Regions from separate parts of the Bradyrhizobium sp. USDA 336 genome, predicted to be linked through region 4. Evidence: riboswitches for the same ligand, from Rfam matches in the RefSeq annotation. Region 4 holds a riboswitch; each other region holds the start of a gene.
What was found. Region 4 has a riboswitch for cobalamin ahead of metE (5-methyltetrahydropteroyltriglutamate--homocysteine S-methyltransferase). Riboswitches for the same ligand answer to the same signal wherever they lie in the genome.

Region 1 (5,012 bases), 5.2 Mb from region 4:
TGCCGCGCAATGGCCGCCTCGCGATGAACAGCGGAGACCTCGGGGCAGTTCTGGGTAACCCATTCGGGAAGCATGCTGCTCAACGCCTGCGTTTGATGATGTAGCTGTCCATGATCCAGCCGTGCCGCTCGCGTGCCTCCTGCCGCACGGCGGCAATGCGCGCGCCCAGTTCAGCCAGCGCGCCGGACATGACGATCTGATCGGGCATGCCAAGATAGGCTCCCCACCAGATGTGAAGTCCGGCCGGATCGAGCGACTGGAACGCCGTGCCGCCATCGAGCATCACGACGACGGTATCGACGCCCTGCGGCCAGCCGCCTTCGCGCAAGCGCCGCCCCGTCGTGACCAGGAACGGCTCGCCGATGTCGTTGAGCGGCAGCGCATGCGCCGCGCACAGCGCCTGGATCGAGGTGATCCCAGGCACGACTTCGATTGTCGGCAACGGATTCAACCGCCGCGCAATGCGCAGCGAAGAATCATAGAGCGAAGGATCGCCCCAGATCAGCAGCGCGACCTTGCCCTCATCTTCGAGATGCCCAGCGATCGTCTGCGACCAGGTCGCGGCCACCGCATCGTGCCAATCGTCTACGCCCTTGCGGTAGTCCGACTCGGTCGCATCGCGCACGGGAAGGTCGAATTCGGCGATGCGTGTCGTTTTGTTGGTGAGCACACCGGCGCAGATCGTTCGCCTGAGATCGGCGAGATCGGATTTCGCAGTCCCCTTGCGCGGGATCAGGATGAGATCGGCCGCGTTGATGGCGCGGGTCGCGGCGCGCGTGAGCTGCTCGGGATCGCCGCAACCGATGCCTATCAGGGAGAGCGTGAGCATCGCGAGCGCGACGGGCGGCCACGGCGGCCGCCCTTTCGCTTGTCTCTCAGGCCGCGTTGTGAAGGCGCGGCGTGACGAGGCCGGGCGCGGTGACGCCACGCAGCGACTTCGCCAGCGCCAGCACGGCGAGATCGGCCAGCGGCTCGATCACGATGACCAGCGCATAAGCGGCAGCGAACGTCGCAATGCTGGCGAGGTTGCTGATCGCAAAGCCGGAGCCATAGAGCGCCCAGAACGCCACCCATGCGATCACGCCGGCCTGGTAGGTCGTCGAAAGCGCCAGCGCCTGACCGTATTTCAAATCGACATAGGCGGTGTTGCGGGCAATGATCCGCGTGGCGATCGCCTGGATCGCGAACAGCGGCACCAGCAGCGTGGTGACGTTCATGCCGTATTGCGGCAGATCGACTGGCTCCAGCAGCATGCCCTGAAGCAGCAGGCCAATTGCGAGGCCGAAGGCGGCAGGCGCAGCACCAAAGAGCAGGAACAAGGTCGAGCCAAGGATGAAGTGCACCTCTGATACCCCAACCGGAAAGTGCGGCAGGATCTCGAAGAAGACGAAGACGAGAGCGGTGGTGGCCAGTGTCCGCGCGGCGAACGAGCCGGCGCCCTGCTCGCGCACGGTCTCGACCGCGAGCTTCAAGGCAACGCCGCCTGCGGCGATGCCGGTCGCGTAACTCAACACGAGCTTGGCGCCCGTCACGATCCCGGGTTCGATATGCATGGCTCAATTCCTTCCTGCCGTCACACCCGACGGCCTTGGCCTCAATACGTGCACGGCCGGTCTCCTGGCTCGCGGTTCACTGGGTTCTCCGGCCTTCCCGGACCTTGCGGTCCAGTGGCGGTTCGGAGCCCCCTCACCGCTTACAGTCGCGGGGGCGGCTGGGGTTTGGGGCGCCGCAACTGGGTCCGCCCATCCCCATTCCCGATTATGCTCCGGCGCTTTGCGCCGCGTCGAGCACCATGCCTCTCTTGTGTGCCCCTTTCGCATCGCGGGCGTCAAGGGGCGAACCGCTGCCGGAGCGCTCATGCCGGATATTCTCCCGCCAGCGCACCAAACAGGATGACGGCGGCGGTGGAAGCGGCGCCGCCGCGCCCAAGCTGCTCGGCGAGCTCGGCAATCGTGGTGCGGACCAGCCGTTCGTCGGGACGCCCCAGAGATTCGGCGAACAGCGCCGGAGTGCTCGGAGCGAGGCCGTGCGCGATCAATTTTGCGGCAAGCGCCGGAAAGGTGCGCCGGCCCATATAGACCACGGTCGTGGCCTCGGGGTCGGCCAGTGCCGCCCAATTCAGATTGGGCGGCAGCTCGCCCGTGACGTCAGCGCCGGTGATGAACTGCACCCGGCGGGAGGTATGCCGGCGGGTCAGGGGAATGCCGGCCTGGGCGGCGGCGACACAGGCGGAGGTGACGCCGGGAACGATCTCGTAGCCGATGCCGGCTTCGCGCAGCGTCTCGATCTCCTCCTCGAGCCGGCCGAAAATGCCGGCATCGCCGGATTTAAGCCGCACCACGCGCGCGCCTGTTGCGGCATAGTCGACCAGGAGACGGTTGACGTGGTGCTGCTTGGTCGAAGGACGCCCGGCCCGCTTTCCCACCGCGACGAGATTGGCACCTGGCCGCGCAAGATCGAGGATCGCGCCGGAGGCAAGATCGTCATAAAGCACGACGTCAGCCTCGCGCAGCCGCTTGGCGCCTTTCACGGTGAGGAGCTCGGGATCGCCGGGACCGGCGGAAACGAAAGAGACAAAACCGCTCACCGGTCCTCCGCAATCAGATGGAAGAACGTGCCGGTGGCATGGCCACGGCGCGAGCCGGTTTCGGCAATGACCGCGCCGGTGGCGTCGTGCACGACCGCAAGCGGCGTATCGGGCTGGGCGAGGATGGTCGAATAGTGGAACTCGTGGCCGCGCAGGCGCGCCCCAGGTTGTTGCCCCGGCATCGGCGCGGCCAGTTCGGCAAGACGATAGCCGAGATGCATGCGGCGCTTGGCAAAGCTGGTCTCCAGGCCGAGCAGCCCTGTCATCTCATGGCGGATACCGTCGGCGTCGGTCAGGCCTGCACCCAGCACCATATAGCCTCCGCATTCGCCATGCACCGGCCGCGTCTCGGCGAAAGCGCGCAGTCCGCTGCGAAAGCGCGCATTGCCCGCGATCTTTCCTGCATGAAGCTCGGGATAGCCGCCGGGCAGCCAGCACACGTCGGCGCTCGCGTCGGGCACTTCATCGGCCAGCGGCGAGAACGGCACGATCTCGGCGCCCGCCGCGCGCCAGGCTTCCAGCATATGCGGATAGACGAACGAGAACGCCGCATCGCGCGCCAGCGCGATGCGCTGGCCGGGCGGCCTCACGTTCAAGCCGTTCGCCACAGCTTGCGGCGACCATTTGCCTGCCGAGTGGAGCACCGCATCGAGATCGACGTGCTCGGCGACAAAGCGCGCGGCTTCGTCGATCAGCTTGCCGATCTCGGCCTGCTCCTCGGCCTGCACGAGGCCGAGATGCCGCTTCGGCAGGCTGATCTCGGCATGGCGCGGCAGCGCGCCGAACACTTTGATGCCGGCCTCGTTCAGCGCGCGCCGCACCAGATCCTCATGGCGCGGGCTGGCGACGCGATTGAGCACGACGCCGCCAAGGCGCACGCCGGCGCGGTAATCGCGAAGGCCGGCGGCGATCGCTGCCGCAGTCTGCGCCTGGCCGGAGGGATCGATCACCAAAACCACCGGCCAGCCCAGCATCTCCGCGATATCAGCTGTCGCTCCGGTGCCGGAGACGCCGCGCGCAGCGACACCGTCGAACAGGCCCATCGATCCCTCGGCGAGCACGACATCTGCATTGCCGCCACGGCTGACGAGATGCGCGACGGCGCTGCGATCCATCGCCCAGCTGTCAACGTTGACCGAGGCGCGTCCCGTGGCGGCGGCGTGGAAGGCGGGATCGATATAGTCGGGCCCACTCTTGAAGCACTGCACGTTCAGGCCGCGATTGCGCCAGGCGCGGGCCAGCGCCAGCGTCAGCGTGGTCTTGCCGACACCGGAGGCCGGCGCGGAGATGACGAGGCTCGCCGCCATCACGACGCCTCCGGAAAGCGCGGCTCGGCACCGACGGGCCGGTAGCGGCGGTCGTAATCGGCGGCGTAGAGGCGGCTCTCGTCGAAATCGGCAGCGCCAAGCGTCTTGCCGACCAGGATCAACGCGGTGCGCTCCATCTCGCCACCCACGGCCGCATCGAGCGTTGCCAGCGTCGCGCGCACGATGCGCTGCTCCGGCCAGCTCGCGCGCCAGACGATCGCGACCGGGCAATTCGCGCCGTAATACGGCGTCAGCTCGGCGACGACCTGGTCGAGCAGATGGATCGACAGGGTGGATCGCGAGCACCGCGCCGGTCGCAGCGAACGCAGCGAGCTTCTCGCCCCCGGGCATCGCGCTGGCCCGGCCCGGCGTGCGCGTCAGCACGACCGTCTGAGCAAGACCGGGCAGCGTCAGCTCAGCCTCGAGCGCGGCCGCGGCAGCCGAGAACGAGGGAACGCCGGGTGTCACCGAGTAGGGAATCCCCAGCGCCCGCAAACGGCGGAGCTGCTCGCCCATCGCCGACCAGATTGAGAGATCGCCGGAATGCAGCCGCGCGACATCCAGGCCTGCCGCATGCGCGGCTGCGATCTCGGCGATGATCTCGTCGAGCGACATGGGCGCGGTATTGACGATGCGCGCGCCGGGCGGGCAATGCGCCAGCACGCCCTCCAGCACCAGCGAGCCGGCATAGAGACAGACTGGACAGGCCGCGATCAGGTCGCGGCCCCGCAACGTCAGCAGATCGGGCGCGCCCGGCCCGGCGCCGATGAAATGCACCGTCATACGCCGTCTCCTTCGGCGATCGCCGCGGTCGCACTGCGATCCTGCGAGACGACCCGTGTTGCAATCAACCGCGCGTGCGGACCGGCGACCACGAGCGCTGCAGCCTCGGCCACAGATCCGGTGCCGAATTTCTCCGCGACGAGCTTCGATTGCGTGGGCGTGTCGATGCCGGCCAGTGTCGCGACCGGAACAGCCCTGATCGGCACGCCGCATTCACGAGCGAGTTGCTTCAGCGCCTCGGTGTCGGCCTTGTCGCTGACAGTTGCCATCGCCGCAAGCCCTTCCGCACCGCCCGCAGCCAGCAGCGCTTCGCGCAGCGAAGTCAGCGTCACGTC
Region 2 (5,012 bases), 5.2 Mb from region 4:
GATGCCGCGATCCTTCGCGAGTTGCTGGAGCGCCGCAAGCCCGTACGCCCAATAGGACTCCCCGCCGATCAGGCGCACCAATATGCCGCGCGCCTGCGACAGCGTGCGCTCGATGTAGGTGTCGACCGACAGCGGATGCCGCAGCTCCGCGAGATTGGCCAGCCGCAGCGACGGCAGGCTGCCCCGACCGCGCCGCCAGCCGGCCGCGAACGCGGCCAAATCGGAATCCGAATACGAGAGCACCACGAGATCGGCCGGGTCCTGGCCGATGTCTCTTGGCGTCGCGGTCTCCTCGAGACCGCGGCTCTCGCGGAAGACGACGTGCATCAGATACCAAGTCCTGCCTTGATGGCGGCCTCGTCGATATCGCCATGCTCGCCGATCACGACGAGCTTGGACTGCCTGTGACCCGCGCCCCATGGCTTGTCGAACTGATGGCGCACCCGCTCGCCGACCGCCTGCAGCAACAGGCGCATCGGCTTGCCCGCGACCGCGATGTAGCCCTTGGCCCGCAGGACGTTCTGCTCGCGCGCCAGCTTCTGGACGGAGGCAACCAGTTCCTCGATATCCGCCACCTCCGGAAGGTCGATCACGACGGAGGCGAAATCATCATGCTCATGCTCTTCCTCGCCGTCGTGATGCGAGGGCCGCGCGGCGAGATCATTCTCGGCCGCAGCGCCGAGGCCGAGGATGACGCGCGCATCGATCGCGCCGTCGGTGACCGGCAGCATCGGCACGCGGCGCGGCATCTCGGCGGTGATCGCCGCCTTTGCGGCTTCGATGCCTGCGGCGCCCGCAAGGTCGGCCTTGGTCAGCAGCACGATGTCGGCGCAGGCGATCTGGTCCTCGAACACTTCCGACAGCGGCGTCTCGTGATCGAGATTGTCGTCCGCCGCGCGCTGCGCTTCCACCGCAGCCGGATCCGGCGCGAAGCGGCCGGCCGCGACGGCCTCGGCGTCGGCCAGCGCGATCACGCCGTCGACCGTGATGCGCGAGCGGATCTCCGGCCAGTCGAACGCCTTCAGCAGCGGCTTTGGCAGCGCCAGGCCCGAGGTCTCGATCAGGATGTGATCGGGCCGCACCGGCCGCGCCAGCAATTGCTCCATGGTCGGAATGAAATCGTCGGCGACGGTGCAGCAGATGCAGCCATTGGCGAGCTCGACGATGTTCTCCTCCGGGCAGTTCGCATCGGCGCAGGACTTCAGGATCTCGCCGTCGACGCCTTCGCTGCCGAACTCGTTGACGAGCACCGCGAGCTTCTTGCCGCCGGCGTTGCTGAGCAGATGCTGGATCAGCGTCGTCTTGCCGGAGCCCAGGAAACCCGTGACCACCGTGACGGGGACTTTTGCGAGCGAGTTCATTCGGCGGCCTCCGGCACGACGGCAATGGGGGGAATGCGGGCAAGCGACTGCTTGCGGAAGATCTCGGGACGGCTGCGCCATGGCACGATCCCATCAGGCGCGGCGGCATAAGCCGCAGCGCCCGCGACCACGTCGCGCGCATTCGTCTCCGACAGGCGGCCATAGACATAGGACCAGCGGCCGGGCGCGCTGAGCGCGACCGAGCAGCCCTGGCTGCAGGCCGACAGGCATTCGACGGGAACCACGCTGACGCCCTCGGGCACGCCGGCCTCGAGAATCGCGCCATGCAGGCGCTTGCCGGGCGTCGTCTCGCCCTCTCCAAGCGTCTGGCCGGCGCGGCAGGTAATGCAGACATGAAGTGTGACGGTCATCGCCTCTTCCAGATAACAGCGGGAGGCGATGAGGCGCACGGACCATTCTCCAGAAAGGCCCGCTTCCCCGTCGCGGAACACCCCGTCCGCCGGTCCAAAACTCGTCCGCGCTGGCAGGTCTCCCGGCTTGCGGAGCAGGGTTTTGGCCCTTCGATCCCCGCCTTCCCGATTCCAAAAGGAATCAGTGGCTTCGGGCATCTCTCCGGTCACGGTCGCGGGGGCGGCTGCAGTTTGGATCCAGATCTTGCCGATTCGGACCCTATCGCATTCCCTCTTCGCCTGTCATAGGACAGGAACCAACGCCGGGCCACCATTTGCCGGTGGCCGCCACTTGTCAAGCCGAAGGACCGGGTCCCATGACATCTGAACCGGATACCCAAACAGCCGAGGAAACCGACATCAGGCATGCCCAGAAAATGGCGAAGAAGAAGGCCGCCCGCGACAAGATCATGGCGACCAAGAGCGGCGAAAAGGGCCTGATCATCGTCCATACCGGCGCCGGCAAGGGAAAATCCTCCTCGGCCTTCGGCATGATCGTCCGCTGCGTCGCGCATGGCTTCCCTTGCGCGGTGGTGCAATTCATCAAGGGCGCCTGGGACACGGGCGAGCGGCGACTGCTCACCGGCCATTTCGGCGACCTCTGTCAGTTCCACGCGATGGGCGAAGGCTTCACCTGGGAGACGCAGGACCGCGCCCGCGACATCGCCGCCGCACGCGCCGGCTGGGAGAAGGCCAAAGAGCTGATCCTCGACGAGCGGCTGCGCATGGTCGTGCTCGACGAGATCAACATCGCGCTGCGCTACGACTATCTCGATATCGCCGAAGTCGTCGAGTTCCTGACGACCCAAAAGCCTGCGATGACGCATGTCGTGCTCACCGGGCGCAACGCCAAGGACGAGCTGATCGAGATCGCCGACCTCGTCACCGAGATGACGCTGGTCAAGCATCCGTTCCGTTCCGGCATCAAGGCGCAGGCCGGCGTCGAGTTTTGATGCTGATGAGATTGGATTCTAATGCTGCGCCAAGGGAGGTATGCTCCCTCCCCCGCTTGCGGGGGAGGGTTGGGGAGAGGGCATCTACGCAATCGAGAGCCCCCAAGAGGAGAAAACCCTCACCCGTGCCTTCGGCACGACCTCTCCCGCAAGCGGGAGAGGTGCACCGAGCCCGCAGCTGCTTGATTCAACTCAATCCCATTCCGCTTTAAAAGATATCGATGGCACGCGCATTGATGATCCAGGGGGCCGGCTCGGACGTGGGCAAGTCGCTCATCGTCGCCGGCCTTGCGCGCGCCTTTGCGCGCCGTGGTCTGCGGGTGCTGCCGTTCAAGCCGCAGAACATGTCGAACAACGCCGCGGTCACCGTCGACGGCGGCGAGATCGGCCGCGCCCAAGCGCTGCAGGCGCTCGCCGCCGGTGTCGAGCCGCACACCGACATGAACCCGGTGCTGCTCAAGCCCGAGACCGATGTCGGCGCGCAAGTCGTGGTTCACGGCAAGCGCATCGCGACCGCACGCGCGCGCGACTACGCGGCGATGAAGCCGTCGCTGATGGGCGCGGTGCTCGAGAGTTTCGAGCGCCTGAAGGCGCGCGCCGATCTCGTGCTGGTCGAAGGTGCCGGCAGCCCGGCCGAGGTGAATTTGCGCAGGTCCGACATCGCCAATATGGGCTTTGCCCGCAAGGCGAATGTGCCGGTCGTGCTGGTCGGCGACATCGACCGCGGCGGTGTCATTGCCCAGCTCGTCGGCATCAAGACGGTGATCGACCCCGACGATGCCGCGATGATCTCCGGCTTCGTCATCAACAAGTTCCGCGGCGACCCCACCCTGTTCGACGACGGCTACAATCTGATCGAGCAAAAGACCGCATGGCGCGGGTTTGGCGTGCTGCCCTGGTTTCCGCGTGCTGGCGAGCTGCCGGCCGAAGACGCGCTCGGCCTGCGCGATGCGCGCAAGCCGGGCCGATGCAAGATCGCCTGTCTCGCGCTGTCGCGGATTGCCAACTTCGACGATCTCGATCCGCTCAAGCTCGAGCCAGGCGTCGATCTCGTGATGGTGCGCCCGGGCGAAGCGATCCCGGGCGACGTGCGCCTCGTCATCATTCCCGGCTCCAAATCCACGCGCGGCGACCTCGCCTTCCTGCGCACGCAGGGCTGGGACATCGACCTGCTCGCGCACCACCGCCGGGGCGGCCATGTGCTCGGCCTCTGCGGCGGCTATCAGATGCTGGGACGCAGCGTCGCCGACCCCGAAGGCATCGAGGGCCCCGCCGGCGACACGCCGGGCCTCGGGCTTCTCGATGTCGAGACGGTGATGAGCCCGCAAAAAACCCTCACGCGTGTTGCGGCCGTGCACGCAACCACCGAGCAGCCGATCGAAGCCTATGAGATCCATATCGGCCGCACCGAAGGCCCCGATCGTGCGCGGCCATTTGCGAAGGTGAGCGGCGAGGCGGAAGGCGCGATCTCCAGGGACAGCCGAGTGCAGGGCAGCTATCTGCACGGCCTGTTCACGTCGGATGATTTCCGCAAGGCGTATCTCGCCGAGCTCGACATTCCCGCAGGCGACGAGCCCTATCACGCCAGGATCGAGAGCGCGCTCAATGCACTGGCCGATCACATCGAGGAGCATCTCGACGTCGAAGGCCTGCTCGCGCTAGCGCGCTAGGCCCTCGGCAAGGCGCGTCCATTCGGCTTCACCGCCGGGAAGCCCGAGCCGCAACCATGTCGGCTGTTGCGCGAAGACGCGGGGCCAGATTTGCCCACGCGCGAGCTTCTCCTGCGCGGCCAGCGCGTCACGCGTCTGGTAAAGACGAAACAGCGGTGTGCCGCCGATGAGCCGCCAGCCTTGCGAAGACGCCATCTCGTCGAGGCGAGCACAATCGCGCGCGAGCCGCGCCGACGCCGCCTCGGCCCAGGCCTCATCGCGCAAGGCACGGCAGCCGATTTCGATCGCTGCGCCCGAAACGGGCCATGGACCGGACATCGCGGCAAGCCTGCCGATGTCGGCGGCATGACCGATGGCGAATCCGAGCCGCAGGCCGGCAAGCCCGTAAAACTTGCCGAACGAGCGCAGCACCAGCAGTCCCGCCTGATTCGCCTGCGGCGCAAGCGACAGCTGCGGAACGGCGTCGGCAAAGCTCTCGTCAATGACGAGACGGCCGACGCGCGGCAGCAGCGCCAATAGATCCTGTGGCGCAGAACGCCGGCCATCCGGATTGTTGGGATTGACGACGATGGCGAGGTCCGCGCCCGGCAGCGCGCCAAGCTCTCCGACTTCCTGCAC
Region 3 (5,012 bases), 5.2 Mb from region 4:
CGACGAGAGCTGGCGTCCCCGTATCTTCACACGCACGATTCCGAGCACCGCGCCAAGCAGTGCTGCGATCAGGGCCAGCAGCGACAGCGTCCAGACCACGCGATCCCACAGCGCCCAGCTGCTGCGCAGAATTGTCGGATAGATCCAGTGCAGCACGCTGCCGGCCCAGTTCCACGCGCGCTCGCTGCGCGTCGTATCCAGGACGATTTCGCCGGTCAGCGACGAAACGTAGACCTCCGTTCCAGGGGCATCGCCGAGAGCGGCGCGAAACAAGGGGCGATGCCGATCAAAACCGTTCGGCACGCTCCACTGATCGTAGTCCGACCGCGCGACGATTGCAGCGCGCACCGCCTCAAGCCCGCGCTGACGTGAATAAGCTTGCACGATGGTGAGCGCGACATCGGCTGATGTCACCGACGCGTCTCCTCCATCGGAGGCGCGAACCGCTCGCGAACCTGCGGAGCCCGAGACGACGTAGACCGGTCCATCGCTCCGCTGGATCAGCCGAACACGTGTCGCATCGGCAATCCCGCTCGCCGCAACGGCGTCCGCGACCGAGATCCTCGTCCCGTCGCGATCGACCGGCACAAGTCCGGCAAATCGCTCCGCTTCCGTCAGCGACGGAAACGGGACGAAGTGCATGACGATCCCGCTCGCGAACCACATCGCGAACAACAGACAGAACGCGATGCCGAGCCAGCGATGCGTGAGGACGATCGCGCCCATCATGCGCTCAGGGCCTCACCATTTGAACGCGGCCGATATTTCATAGGTGCGCGGCGCGCCCAGGAGGATCTGGTCCGGATAGAACGGATCGCCCCAGATCGCATAGCGCTTATCAGTGATGTTGCGGACACGGAAGGTCAGGCGGGCCTGGTCGACCGCATTGAACGCCGTCTTGGGGATGTCGACGAAGGCGTAGACGTCGGCCACGGTGTAGGCCTTCATCGTCACGACGTTGGCGTCGGTGTTGTAGCGGTCGCCGACATGACGACCGGTGATGCCAAGCTCCACCGGCCACGGTGTGAAGAAGCGATACGACGCGCCGGCGTTTGCGACGATACGCGGCACGTTTGGCGGCGTGTTGCCCGAGAACGAGCCGCCGGCAAAATTGTAGTCGGCATAGCGCGCATCGACATAGGCGATGTTGCCCCACAGCCGCAGCGGCTCGATCGGGCGTATCGAGGCGGCAAGCTCGATGCCCTTCGACTCCTGCCGCCCGGCGATATTCAGCTGCATGCCGCCGGCGGCCGCATAGACGTTCTTGCGCACGATGTCGTAGGCCGAGAACGACCATTCCGCCCGGTTGTCCCAGAACAGGTGCTTGACACCGGTCTCATAGGTGCGCGCGGTGGTCAGATCGAGCGGCTGGGTGGGCGAGAGCAGGAAGATGTTGTTGGCTGCGACGTCGGCGCCGGTGGCGTACTGGCTGAAGAAGGTCAGGCCGGGAACGGCCTCCCAGGTGTAGCCGATGCGGCCCGTCACCGGCGCCCAGTCTTTCGTGAACGGGAAGCCCGCCTTCACGATCCCGTTCTTGTCGGTCGAATTACGGTCGAGCCCGATATGCTCGACGCGGAGGCCGCCGATCAGCGCGAAGCTGCGCGTCAGCTTGAGCCTGTCCTCGAATGACAGCGCCTCGTTGTCGATGCGTGCGGTCTGCTGCTGCGTCGTGAGCAGGCCGTAGAAACCGCGGTTGGGGTCGACCAGCGAAACGGAATCGCCGGGAAAGTTTGCCGCGCCGGGCCTGACGAAATCGAGATAGCTCGACGACAGCGTCGTGACCAGCCGGTTATCGAAGCCCGCAATATTTGTATCCCAGATCAGGTCGGTGATGTTGCCGACCAGCCGCTGGCTGTGGGCGACATAGAAACGCTCGCGATCGACCAGGTTCGTGGTGGAATTGAACGCCTCGATCTCGTTATTGAACCAGATTCGTTCCGCGCCATAGCCATAGGCCTGACTTTTCAGCGTGAGGTCAGGCGCGAGCTTCAGCTCGAATCCGCCACGCAGCCACACTTCCTGCGCCACGTTGCGGTTATCGAGAACGTTGTAATTGGTGTTGAAGGTGCGATCGTCGATGGTGACGGCACCGAGATTCGTTCCGTTGTAATTCGAGACGTAATTGCCGGAGACGATCCCCGTCGTCGCGTGCGAACCGCTGAAGGCGACCGGCACCAGCGGCGCGCCCCAATAGGCCTTCGAGCGGTCTTCACGATATTCGACCGCGCCCCAGAACCTGAGACTATCCGAGGCGCGGTAATTGAGCTGGCCGGACGTGCCGAAGGTCTTGACATTGGTGTCGTCGGCAAAGCCGTTGAGCGCGGAACGGCTGATGTCGAAGCGATAATCCAGCCCCTGCACATTGGTGCTGCCGCCGGAGCCGTAATGGGCACGGAACGAATTCAGCGAGTCCCAGGAGAAATCGGCCTCGTTGCTGACAGCTCCGGTGTGCGGCTGCTTGGTGACGAAGTTGATCGCGCCGCCCGCCGCGCCCTCGCCCGAAATCAGCGAGGCCGGGCCCTTGAGGAATTCCGCGGCCTCAAGGTTGGCGGTGTCCACGATCCGCGAGGTCATGTTCTGCGGACCGATCTTGATGCCGTTGTAGAGCGTGTTGATCTGGCTGTTGGTGAAGCCGCGCATGGAGAAGGCGGAAGGTTCGGCCGGGTTGTCGCCCGAGGTGACGCCGACGGCGCCCTGCGCCACCTCGGACACGGTGCGATAGCCCTGCTCGCGCATCGTTTCGGCGGAGACAACTTCGACGGTCGCGGGCGTCTGCCGCACCGTCAGGCCGAGCCGCGATGCGCTTTCGGCCACGGCATTGGTGTTGAGGGGCGTCTGCACCGTCGAATCCGGCACGACGGGTTTTGGCGCGGCGGATACAGCCGCCGGCCTGCGCGCTGCCGCGCGACGCGCGCTCTGCGCCGCTCCTGCTGCCTGTTTGGCCGGCTTGCGCGCCTGGGCGGGCGATACCTCGATGGGTGGCAGGGACTCCCGGGCCTGCTGCGCCAGAGCGGCAGGCGGACCAAGAGCGGCGAAGGACGTGAACGCGGCGGAAACCAGCAGGACGCGGCGCGGTCGTGCGATACGGATGGAAGACACAGGTCAAAACCTCGGTATGACGTCAGTGGCACGTCACAGCGAACGAGGTCTCACCTTTGGCCTTGCAGCCGTCCGATGAAGCCGAATGTCTGTACTCCCCGACCGACATCTTCGCGTGTGACCACGGCTGACGGCAGGTCTCCTGGCTCGCGGGTCGTGACCGCTTCGTCGCCTTCCCGGGACCGAGGACCCAGTGGCTCGTGACGAAGGATTCACCGCTTACAGTTGCGGGGGCAGCCGCGGCATTGGGGACAATTTTCCCCGCACCGCATTCCCTTTTCATTCCCTCTCGGGAAAACCGTCGCGAGCATCTAGGATTACCGCCAAGACAGAGTCAATGTGCCAGTTGCGGCGTTGTGGCCACAGCAGCCAACTTCCCTGGAGATGAGCATGGAAGGCGAGACCTTCCTCTGGTTGATCAGGCATGCGGCCGTCGTGGGCGTGCCCGGGACGATCCATGCGGCCGATGCGCGGGCCGACCTCGGCGATCACGCCGCATTGACGGCTCTCAGGCGCCTCTTGCCCGCGGATGTCGCCGGCTATGCCAGCCCGTCGCGGCGCACGGTCGAGACGGCGCGCGCGCTGGGGCTCGAACCGGAACTGGTCAGCGAATTTCGCGAGCAGGATTTCGGCGATTGGACCGGCCATCGGCATGACGAGCTCGCCGCGACCGGCGGCGAGGCCTACGCGCAGGTCTGGCGCGATCCCGCGCACGGACGGCCGCCGAACGGCGAAAGCTTTGCGGATCAGGTCGCCCGCGTCCGCCTCGGCCTGGCGCAGATTGGCGCAGGCTCCGCGGCGCTGGTCGTTCATTCCGGCACCATTCGTGCCACGCTCTGCATCGCGCTCGATCTCACACCGGAAGCCGCACTGCGCTTCGTGATCGATCCACTGTCGCTGACCCGGATCGACCGGCTCGCGGGCGGCTGGCGTGTCGTCTCGGTCAATCAACGCATTAGCTAGGCCGATCCGGCACATTGGCCTGCGCGAAGGTCGCCATGCCGTTGTGAAGTGCGCAGGCCGAGCGCACCAGCGGCAGCGCGATCGCCGCACCCGATCCCTCGCCGAGCCTGAGATCGAGGCTGATCAGCGGCTGCACGTTCAGCGTGCGCAACACCAGCCGATGTCCCTGCTCCGCCGATTGATGCGAGGGCAACAGGAACGGCTGGCAGGACGGGTTGAGGCGCGCCGCCGCCAGCGCCGCCACCGAGACGATGAAGCCGTCGATCAACACGGGAATGCGGCGTTGCGCGGCCGCGATGATCGCGCCCGAGATCGCCGCGATCTCGAGGCCACCGACCGCGCACAGGATCTTCTCGACCGCGGCTCCGGCGACGCCGTGGCGCGCGATCGCCGCATCGATCACCCGCGCCTTGTGCGCGCGGCCGGCCGCATCGATGCCCGTGCCGCTGCCCGCGATCTCCCCGGCGCTCACACCAAGTAGGCTCGCCGCGATCGCCGCCGATGTCGTGGTGTTGCCGATCCCCATCTCGCCGAAGATCAAGAGATCAGGCCGGCCGGCCTCGGCGCGCACCACCGCGCGCTGGCCGGCCTCGAAGGCGAAGGCCAATTCCGCCGGCGTGAGCGCGGCCTCGACACTGAAATCGCGGGTGCCGCTGCGCGGCTTGTCGGTGACGATTCCCGCCATCTGCTCCTGGGACAGCGTGCCGGCGTCGACGACCTCGAGGCTCGAACCCAGCTCGCGCGCCAGCACCGAGATCGCGGCGCCACCGGCGGCAAAATTCGCCATCATCGCGATGGTGACGGCTTGCGGATAGGCCGACACGCCCTGCGCGACGATACCGTGGTCGCCGGCGAAGATGATGATCGGCACCCGCGCGGCGCGCGGCTGCCCGGTCGCCTGCAGGCCCGCAAGCTCGATTGCGAGCTGCTCGAGCCGCCCGAGCGCGCCG
Region 4 (5,012 bases):
GGCACCATCGTCGTTGGTGCTACTGCCCAGACGTGTGTACAAGAATTGAACTGTTTATGGCTCAGGCGGCGCTACGGGCCGCCGCTCTTTGGTAGTGACGGTTCCCCGCGATCTCAAGTGGCTTACCCAGGAACGCTGGCATCAGCGCCCGTTTTCTCCAGGAATTGGAAAGGCTGCGATATCGAGCCGCGGGCTTTGCCGTGGATGCACCGGGCGTGGGCAAGCTGCCGACGTGTTCGGACAATCGCGAGTGCCATCCTGATGCAATTCAGTGTGAGGTTTCAGTCCACAATACGTGTTTGCCCATCGCGCACTCGGGGCGAATAGCTCTGGTGCGGTTTAGCCGACTCAAGCTACACATCGTTCCTTAGCACCTCACTACATAATGGGAATGAGATGGTCGCAGTCGTTCGGGAAGTACCGCTCTCATCTTACGCGCTTGAAGTAGATGGCCAACTCAGAGCCGAATTCGCGACCAAAGACGGTGCCACGGCAGGTCGAGCAGAATTAAAGAAGCGGTTTCCGATGCTTGAAATCCGGGTCTATGACGTGCAGACGAATGAATGCGAGGAAATCTAGGGCCGAATCAGTTCGGCGCTCAACGTTCTTGCGTACAGCTCCGGAGCTTCCCGCCCTGCGCACTCGGAAATGGGCAAGCGCTCAGCGGGTATGCCGGGGTTGCTACCAGTTTAACTTCCTCGCCCGTTTCGTCTCAGCATAGGTCCCTAGTGCCGGGTCAAAGTCGCTTGGCTCACGCTCCTGCGTATGCCGCAGTCACACGATGCGCGGCGCGCACGCCGAGTCGGCTTGGGCCGGAGGCATCTACAAGCTCTCTACTGAAGAATGCATGAGAGCTGGTTCCCCCCCAGCAACTTGGCGTGCTCTCACTGGGTGGAGTGCAGGCGGCAAACCACATCTCACAAACTAGTACGCGCCGCTAAGCTCGACACGTGGTGGAAGAACGCAATTGTGCTGCTCGACCTTCCTTACGGCGGGCCGAACTGCTGCGAGAAAGGCAGCGGGACTGTTGCGGAGCCGTAAACAACGCAACTGCAGAGCGCGTATGTCTTGCAGTTGGTACGAGGCGTTCGACCGTACGGCAGCTGCGGTGCGATGTTGCCCTGCGCGACCGTCTGCTAAGGCCTTCGCTCTCCTAGTCTTCCTCTTCCTTTGGCTCGGTCCGTTGGAACCAGGAGCCCGGAGGAAATTTCGCGATGCGCTTGGCAAAAGAGGATTGTGGCTCCCAATCTTGGCCTTCGCTCTTCTCGAAGGTGATGACCCCGTTGTGTGTAAAATAACGTGGTCCTTGGATATCGCAATTCACCAAGAGCAGAATGCGCCATAGATCGCCTTTCTCGTTCGGCTTGTCATTCTGCTTGGGTAAGTAGTCGACCCCAACAGGTTCAATGATAGTGCATCGGCCCTGCCGCAGAAGATCGCCGAGCCGGCCTTGCGGCGTAGTCACAAAGTTGAAGTTACTTGGATCATGCAGAAAGCTAAGATTTGCGTCCCTTTCACCATCTGCGACTTCTTTGGCGATCAGCGAGAGCGCTAGGGCACGCCAGCCCAATTCCATCGGCTTCGCATAGGTTGACGCAAGCTCAATCGTACCGTCGAGCGCGACTTTCCAGGTGATAGCGTACTGCTCGTCTGATTTGTTGTCTCGGTGCCTGGTCCACGAAACGAAAACATGGTCGTTTTCGCCAAGTTCAGCGACCCCCCACATCTGAGGGACGAACTGTGCCACCTTCGAGACATTGGAGATGATTTGTTCTATCGTCTCACCATCTTGCGCTCGCCACGTTGACTTGAGTCTTTCGACAAGTGGGTTGTCGCTGGCGCGAATAGTGTTACTCATGGCAGCCGGCCAGGCTAGGCAGATTAGAAGTCCGCCCATGCGAAGCCATAGCGCGGGTCTTCCCGACATTCTCTTCATAACCCTCGGCCTATCACGTTTCATCCGTACATCTTTCAAGGCGGGCAACCTTGAACCTGCTATGAGCGAGCGCAAGAAGTTTACGGAGACGCGACGGGGCACCCGCGGCTGTCCCGCGCGGGCAGGCGCTCCCCTCTATGTCACGCGCCGCTAACTTCCATAGCCAGCGACAGCGTCAATTGGCTGAGCTGGACATCCCCAGCAGAAGAGACTGGGCATGTCGAGGGGCTTGCATTCTTCGTGCCAGGCAGCAGGCGGAGATTTGCACGGGTTTTATGTCCCTATTGTCGACTTTCCGACCTGCGCACGTTTCGATGTTTCCATTCAGTGTATCGGCGTAGTTTGTGCATCCTTGTCCCGCACAGATAGTTTGCGGAAGAGGTGAGCGCCTCGATGCCAAGTGCCTGATGAGATTCGACGGTGTGTTTGCCGTCATTGAACCGGGTGGTTCGCTAAAGTTGCCGTCGGCGTTCGGCCTACATGATGGCTGGCGATACGAAGCCGAGAAGGTCTGGCTGGCACGAAAATCAACCTGCTCGCCGCGTATGTTGCTAGATTGCGCCTCCTGCCTTGACGTGTTCAATGGGGATCCTCTAGTCGAGAAAATAGCTGGCCAGCGGATGTGCTGGGCGAACCGCTGGAAATCGGAAGCCGCATCGAATGCATTCTGCTCGAAACGGCGGTAATCGCCGCTACGCGGGCTGGTTTTGTCCCTTCATTGATGGGGCGGGCGGCGTCGCCTCAAGGCAGCTCCGAGTCGCACTCCGACATCTGACAAGGACATCTCTGATTGCGACAGCTCTGTTTAGAGAATCATAGAGATGGACGGTCATTCGCCTAGTAGATGTCGCAGATAGCGTGGCACATAATCTGAGAGGTTGACGGAAGAGTCCTCCTGCCGATAATCCAAGCTCGTCGAGGTTCTCCGAATCCCACTTGATCCGGAGCTAAGAGGGAAGCCGGTCCAAATGCCGGCGCTGCCCCCGCAACTGTGAGCGGCGAGCTACTGTCCAACGATGTCACTGAAGCCCGCACGGCTTTGGGAAGGCCGGACAGCAGCGATGAGCCAGCGAGCCAGGAGACCTGCCCCGACGATAGATTGGTCCACGGGCGGGGTGTCTCGGTGGTGCGCCAAGCAGCCGTCGCGCGCGCGACTTCCTCTGCCTGCGTCCGCCATGGCCTCTGTCCCCAACAGGGGTTAACACTATGTCTCTTCTCTCTCTTCCGGTTGCTACGCTCGGTACGCCACGCATCGGTCCAAGGCGTGAGCTCAAATTCGCTCTTGAAAGCTACTGGGCCGGAAAGATCAGCGAACAGCAGTTGCTCGAGGACGCATCCGGCCTGCGCGCAGCGAACTGGGCTCGTCAGAAGTCTCTCGGCGTCACGGTCATTCCGTCGAATGACTTCTCGCTGTATGATCAGGTGCTCGATACAAGTGTCATGGTTGGCGCTATCCCGGAGATCTACGCCTCGAAAGGAGAATCCGTTTCCCTCAAGACGTACTTCGCCATGGCTCGCGGATCACAATGCGACGATCAGGATGCGAGTTGCGGTCTGGGCCCGCGGGGGTCTGGCGCACCCGCGCAGGAAATGACTAAGTGGTTTGATACCAACTACCACTACATGGTTCCCGAGTTTTACAAGGGACAGGGGTTCAGACTTTGCTCTCGCAAACCCATTGAAGAGTATGTGGAAGCAAAGGCTCTAGGCTTTCAAACCCGCCCTGTCCTGATCGGGCCCGTCACATTCCTAAATCTCGGTAAGAGTGCCGATAGCGCGTTCCAGCCCCTCTCCCTACTGGATGATTTGATACCGGTCTATATCGACGTTCTGCATGAATTGGCCGAACGAGGGGCAAGTTGGGTTCAGTTTGACGAGCCCTGCCTGGTCCTTGATCTGGACGAAGCGGTGCGAAAATCATTGCTACATGCCTATAACCGGTTCGCAAAGGAGGGACCGGCTATCAAGATCATGGTTGCCAGCTATTTCGGCGAGCTAGGCGACAATCTGGATACCGCATTGAGCCTCCCGGTTTCCGGTCTGCACTTTGATCTGGTTCGAGCGCCAGAGTTGTTGGATAAGATCGTCGCTGTCGGCCGAAGTGATCTCGTCATGTCGCTCGGGGTCATCGACGGCCGGAATGTATGGCGGTCGAACTTGTCGTCCCTTCGTCAGCGGCTGGAGCCCGCGATTGCGAAGCTCGGCAAGCACCGTGTACAGCTCGCTCCATCCTGCTCGCTGCTTCACGTGCCGGTCGATGTTGAACTCGAGACCGGGCTCACGTCCGACGTCAAGAGCTGGCTTGCTTTCTCTGTTCAGAAGATGCGTGAGCTTGCGATCCTGGCGCGAGCACTCGCTGGCGACCAAAATGTTGGGCTCGCTCTTGCCGATTCGGAATGCGCTGCGACTGCCCGCCGGACTTCGCCGAAGATCCATGATGCCAATGTCGCTACCCGGATGAGGGCGATCGACCAGACGATGCGCAGGCGCGCAAGCCCATTTGCCCGTCGTTCCGAGATCCAAAGGGCACGCTTTGGACTACCAGCGTTTCCCACCACGACAATCGGATCGTTTCCGCAGACCAGAGAGGTTCGAAATGCTCGTGCGGCGCATGCGCTAGGCGCGATGAGCGACGAACAATACGACAGGTTCATCAAGGAGGAGATAGCCCGCGCCGTACATTGGCAGGAGGACATTGGTCTTGACGTCCTCGTGCACGGAGAATTTGAGCGCAATGACATGGTGCAGTACTTTGGCGAGCAACTCGGCGGCTTCCTATTTACCAGGAAGGGATGGGTACAGTCTTATGGTTCGCGCTGCGTCAGGCCCCCGATCCTGTTTGGCGATGTAGTGCGGTCGAAGCCGATCACTGTGGACTGGTGGCGCTATGCGCAATCACTAACTAGCAAGCCAATGAAGGCCATGTTGACCGGACCGGTGACGATCCTGAACTGGTCGTTTGTTCGCGATGATATTCCTAGAAGCGAGGTCTGCCGTCAGCTTGCGCTCGCGATCCGCGACGAAGTCCGCGATCTCGAGAATGCCGGTGCGGCCATGATCCAGATCGACGAAGCGG

Region 1: another riboswitch for cobalamin. It lies ahead of ABIA45_RS13630 (energy-coupling factor ABC transporter permease); the one in region 4 lies ahead of metE (5-methyltetrahydropteroyltriglutamate--homocysteine S-methyltransferase).
Region 2: another riboswitch for cobalamin. It lies ahead of ABIA45_RS13695 (DUF1636 domain-containing protein); the one in region 4 lies ahead of metE (5-methyltetrahydropteroyltriglutamate--homocysteine S-methyltransferase).
Region 3: another riboswitch for cobalamin. It lies ahead of ABIA45_RS13610 (TonB-dependent receptor); the one in region 4 lies ahead of metE (5-methyltetrahydropteroyltriglutamate--homocysteine S-methyltransferase).

The regions. Positions count from the first base shown of each region.
Region 1 covers NZ_JBIYDC010000002.1:2,704,344-2,709,355, forward strand. Annotated here, with positions in the region: gene cobT (nicotinate-nucleotide--dimethylbenzimidazole phosphoribosyltransferase) at 1-74, opposite strand, end outside; gene cobF (precorrin-6A synthase (deacetylating)) at 80-829, opposite strand; gene ABIA45_RS13630 (energy-coupling factor ABC transporter permease) at 876-1,553, opposite strand; cobalamin riboswitch at 1,590-1,810, opposite strand; gene cobA (uroporphyrinogen-III C-methyltransferase) at 1,856-2,587, opposite strand; gene ABIA45_RS13640 (cobyrinate a,c-diamide synthase) at 2,584-3,894, opposite strand; partial or broken gene cobM (precorrin-4 C(11)-methyltransferase) at 3,894-4,677, opposite strand; gene ABIA45_RS13650 (cobalamin biosynthesis protein) at 4,674-5,012, opposite strand, start outside.
Region 2 covers NZ_JBIYDC010000002.1:2,717,460-2,722,471, forward strand. Annotated here, with positions in the region: gene cobN (cobaltochelatase subunit CobN) at 1-327, opposite strand, end outside; gene cobW (cobalamin biosynthesis protein CobW) at 327-1,361, opposite strand; gene ABIA45_RS13695 (DUF1636 domain-containing protein) at 1,358-1,732, opposite strand; cobalamin riboswitch at 1,827-2,048, opposite strand; gene cobO (cob(I)yrinic acid a,c-diamide adenosyltransferase) at 2,089-2,724, shown strand; gene ABIA45_RS13705 (cobyric acid synthase) at 2,946-4,394, shown strand; gene cobD (threonine-phosphate decarboxylase CobD) at 4,383-5,012, opposite strand, start outside.
Region 3 covers NZ_JBIYDC010000002.1:2,699,311-2,704,322, forward strand. Annotated here, with positions in the region: gene ABIA45_RS13605 (PepSY domain-containing protein) at 1-729, opposite strand, end outside; gene ABIA45_RS13610 (TonB-dependent receptor) at 742-3,099, opposite strand; cobalamin riboswitch at 3,214-3,417, opposite strand; gene ABIA45_RS13615 (histidine phosphatase family protein) at 3,490-4,062, shown strand; gene cobT (nicotinate-nucleotide--dimethylbenzimidazole phosphoribosyltransferase) at 4,055-5,012, opposite strand, start outside.
Region 4 covers NZ_JBIYDC010000002.1:7,878,375-7,883,386, forward strand. Annotated here, with positions in the region: gene ABIA45_RS37590 (nodulate formation efficiency C protein) at 1,154-1,858, opposite strand; cobalamin riboswitch at 2,838-3,042, shown strand; gene metE (5-methyltetrahydropteroyltriglutamate--homocysteine S-methyltransferase) at 3,143-5,012, shown strand, end outside.